2 regions of the Marinactinospora endophytica genome follow, and region 2 is predicted to be linked to the other one. Evidence: riboswitches for the same ligand, from Rfam matches in the RefSeq annotation. Region 2 holds a riboswitch; the other holds the start of a gene.
What was found. Region 2 has a riboswitch for cobalamin ahead of ACYVHU_RS02270 (ABC transporter substrate-binding protein). Riboswitches for the same ligand answer to the same signal wherever they lie in the genome.
Positions count from the first base shown of each region.

Region 1: another riboswitch for cobalamin. It lies ahead of ACYVHU_RS15655 (ribonucleoside-diphosphate reductase subunit alpha); the one in region 2 lies ahead of ACYVHU_RS02270 (ABC transporter substrate-binding protein).

Region 1 is NZ_BAAGVM010000007.1:276,739-278,932, reverse strand. Features, by position in the region: gene ACYVHU_RS15655 (ribonucleoside-diphosphate reductase subunit alpha) at 1-1,212, opposite strand, end outside; cobalamin riboswitch at 1,349-1,566, opposite strand; gene ACYVHU_RS15650 (helix-turn-helix transcriptional regulator) at 1,923-2,194, opposite strand, start outside.
Region 2 is NZ_BAAGVM010000001.1:512,378-514,571, reverse strand. Features, by position in the region: gene qcrB (cytochrome bc1 complex cytochrome b subunit) at 1-965, shown strand, start outside; cobalamin riboswitch at 1,063-1,237, shown strand; gene ACYVHU_RS02270 (ABC transporter substrate-binding protein) at 1,331-2,194, shown strand, end outside.

The sequences.
Region 1 (2,194 bases), on a different contig from region 2:
CAGGTCGACGGCGCGCACCCGGCGCCACACCCGGATCTCGCCGGCGTCGGCGGCCCGCTCGTAGGCGACGTAGCGCTCGGCGAACTCCGGCCCGTACAGGTCGTGCAGGTCGGGCACCTCGTCGGGGGAGAACAGGGTCCACTCGGCGCCGGCCTCGACCCGCTGGAGGAACAGGTCGGGCACCCAGTTGGCGGTGTTCATGTCGTGGGTGCGGCGCCGGTCGTCACCGGTGTTCTTGCGCAGGTCGAGGAACTCCTCGATGTCGATGTGCCAGGTCTCCAGGTAGGCGCAGACGGCCCCCTTCCGTTTGCCCCCTTGGTTGACCGCCACCGCCGTGTCGTTGGCGATCTTCAGGAACGGCACGACACCCTGGCTGTTGCCGTTGGTGCCCCTGATGTGGGCGCCCATGCCGCGCACCGGGGTCCAGTCGTTGCCCAGGCCGCCGGAGTACTTCGACAGCATCGCGTTGTTGGAGATGCCGTGGAAGATCGCCTGGAGGTCGTCGCCGATCGTGGTGAGGAAGCAGGAGGAGAGCTGGGGGCGGCGGGTGCCGGAGTTGAACAGCGTCGGCGTGGAGCACATGAAGTCGAACGACGACAGCAGGTCGTAGAACTCGATCGCCCGGGCGTCGCGGTCGTCCTCGCGCAGGGCCAGGCCCATCGCCACGCGCATGAAGAACGCCTGCGGCAGCTCGTAGCGGACGCCGCCGCTGTGCAGGAAGTAGCGGTCGTAGAGGGTCTGGAGACCGAGGAAGGTGAACTGAAGGTCACGTTCGGGGCGCAGCGCCGCGCCGAGCCGGTCCAGGTCGAAGTCGGCCAGTTCGGGGGCGAGCTGGTCCAGCTCGATCCCGCGGGCGATGTAGTCCTTGAGGTAGGCCGGGTAGCGGGCGGCCATCTCCGCCTGGCCCGCCTCGTCGAACCCTCCGGCCAGGAATCCCAGCGCCTCGCGGCGGAGCTTGTCCAGCAGCAGCCGGGCGCTGACGTAGGAGTAGCCGGGGTCGACCTCGACGAAGGTCCTGGCCGCCATGACCAGGGCGAGCTCCAGCTCGGCGGGGGTGATGCCGGGGTAGAGGTTGCGCCGCGCCTCCGCGAGGACCGTCTCCGCCGAGACGCCGGCGAGTCCGGCGCAGGCCTCACCGACCACCATCCGAACCCGTTCCATGGGGTCGGCGGTTCCTCCCGCTGACGGCGCGACCTCGGTGCCGAGGGACATGGTGACTCCAACCAGGTAGACGGTAACCGGCCGGGTCCTGAGCAGGAGGGCACACGTCCGGGAGTGGGCACATGTCGGCCCATGTCCGTCCCTGGTTCGCGCGGCGGCCCTCCCTCGAGGCCCCGTTCCGTGCGCGCACGCGCGCACGCCGATGGCAGGTCTTCGGACTCACGGGCGTGGGCGGATTCCTCCGGCCCGGCCTACCGGCCGTCGCTTCCCAGGCGTGTGGCACCCAGTGCGTGTTGACGGCTTCCGTTCCCGTTCACCGCTGCGGGGCAGTCCCGGATTCCCACCGGGTTCCCTCTTGCCTCACCCGGGGAATGCACCGGGTGAACCATCAGCGGGAGAGATACTACATCTGGTGGCGACAGGTCGCGACAGCCGCAAGATATCGGCGCGCCACCGTTGGTTCACCGATCTGGTAGGCGGAACGGACCGTGGCCCCCCGAGCACTCCGCGAAGGCGGCCCCGGCGGGTGGAACAGTGGACCGACGAGACGGACCGCTCTGAGGGCGCCTCTCCGCCACCAGGCGACCGTCGAGGAGGTGCGCACGCGAGGGGATCGCGCGGGAGCGGTGCGTGGCCTGTGGCGGCTCGCTGTCGGACGGCCCCCTGTTCGGGCACCTGGCGCGCACGGTCGCCGTCAACGCCGACCACCACCTCGCCGACATCGCGCGTGTGGACCATCGCGGCACCGACCTGTGGGACGCCTACCTGCTCGGCCGCGGACTGCTGGACGGTTCGGGGGAAGGACCGGACACCGCCTCCAGGACCCTCCGGGCGAACCGCGCGCACCAGGCGTGAAGGTCCTGCGGCTCGTGGACGGTGAAGTCGGCGTCGAGGAAGGCGAGCTTGAGCAGGAGCCACTCGGGTGAGTGGATCCAGGTCGTGAGCCGGCTGGTGGCCGCCCCGAGGGGTTCGATCGCGCAGTCCTCCCAGGTGAAGACGTCGGCGACGGCCGTGGCGGGCGCGTCGACGGTGA
Region 2 (2,194 bases):
TCATGATCCTGTGGCACCAGAAGCACACCCAGTACCCGGGAACCGGACGGACCGAGAAGAAGGTCGTCGGCACGCCGATGTACCCGGCGTTCGCCGTCAAGGCCGGTGGGTTCTTCTTCTTCACCTTCGCGGTCATCGCCGGGCTGGCGGCCTTCGTCCAGATCAACCCGATCCACCTGTTCGGGCCGTTCACCCCGACGTCCATCACCTCGGGCCTCCAGCCCGACTGGTACATGGGCTTCCTGGAGGGTGCGCTGCGCATCTTCCCGAACTGGTTCGACTTCACCATCGCGGGTTACGCGGTGCCGATGGGCGTCTTGCTGCCCGGCCTGGGCGGCATGGGCCTGCTCTTCGGCGGCCTGGCGGCGTGGCCGTTCATCGAGGCCTGGATCACCGGGGACAAGCGCCACCACAACGTGGCCGACCGTCCGCGCAACGCCCCGACCCGCACCGGCATCGGTGCGGCGGGTGTGACCGCCTACGGTCTGATCTGGCTGGCCGGCTCCAACGACATCCTGTCGGAGACGTTCTCCATCAGCCTGTACGCGACGACGTGGTTCTTCCGCATCGCGATCATCCTCGGCCCGATCATCGCGTTCATCGTGACCAAGCGCATCTGCCTCGGTCTGCAGCGCCGGGACCGCGAGATCCTGGAGCACGGCTACGAGAGCGGCACCATCCAGCAACTCCCCAGCGGTGAGTTCATCGAGGTGCACAAGGAGTCCTCCCCGGACACCGTGCACGTCCTCCAGAGCAAGCCGCCGGCCCGCATCGACATCGACTCCACCGACGAGAACGGGGTGGAGCCGCCGAGCGGGCGGGGGGCCAAGGGACGGCTTCGCGCGCGTCTGGCCCACTGGTACACCAAGGACAACGTCTCCTTCGAGGGCGTCCGTCCGCACAGTGGGCACCACCTCCACCACGGCGCCACCGCGTCCGAGGAGGAGTCCGTGAAGGCCCACTGAGCCCGTCTCGGTGGCCTGTGAAGGGCCCGGCCTCCCCCGCGCCACGGGGAGGCCGGGCCCTTCGGCGTTCCCGGCCGCTCTTCGCCCGCGGGGCCTGTGATACCTTGCAGCCGCCAGCCGCCCCGCACGGGGCAGGGAATCCGGTGCGAATCCGGAACTGACGCGCAGCGGTGAGGGGGACGGACGGGGCACGGGCCACTGGGACCATCCTGGGAAGGCGCTCCGGCCGGACGAACCCGAGTCCGAAGACCTGCTGGCACTCTGGTCTCCCGCCGACCGGAGGAGGATGCCCGCCGGGCCCCGCGACCGGGCCCCACGCGAAAAGGACGGCCGTGCCGACCCCCCATCGTCCCCTCGTCCCCGTCCTGCTCTCCCTCGCCCTGTGCGCCGCCACCGGATGCGGTGCCGACTCCGCGGACCCGACCACGCACGCCGCCCCGGAGTCCGCCGTGACGGTCCACAACTGCGGCCGTGACGTGGTGGTCGCCGAGCCGCCCCAGCGCGCGGTCTCGCTCAACCAGGGGTCGACCGAGATCCTGCTCTCCCTCGGCCTGGCCGACCGGATGGTGGGGACCGCCACCTGGACCGATCCCGTCGCCGAAGGGCTGGAGCAGGCCAACGCGGGCGTGCCCCGCCTGGCCGACAACGCCCCCTCGTTCGAACGGGTCCTGGACGCGGAGCCCGACTTCGTCTCCGCGTCGTTCGTCTCGACCCTGGGCGAAGGCGGCGTCGCCACCCGCGACGACTTCGAGCGGCTCGGGGTGGCGACCTACCTCTCCCCGGCCGACTGCGCCAAGTCCTCCTTCGACAGGGGCGACGGTTCCCGCGCGGAGCCGTTGACGATGCAGGACGTCTACGGTGAGGTGCGCGACCTCGCGAGGATCTTCGGAGTCCAGGAGCGCGGCGAGGAGCTGGTCGCCGACCTCTCCTCCCGTGTGGACGCCGCCACCCGTGACGTCGACGCCTCCGGCACCACCGTGCTCTTCTGGTTCGCCAACTCCGAGGCGCCCTACCTGGCGGGATGCTGTGGGGCGCCGGGCATCATCACCGAAGCCGTCGGCGCGGAGAACGCCTTCGACGACACCCACGACGAGTGGCCCCAGGTCAACTGGGAGACCATCGCCGACCGCGACCCCGACGTTCTCGTGCTCGGCGACCTGACCCGGGACAGCCAGACGGCCGAGTCCGGTGCGGCCAAGATCGACTTCCTGAAGTCCACTCCGGTCACC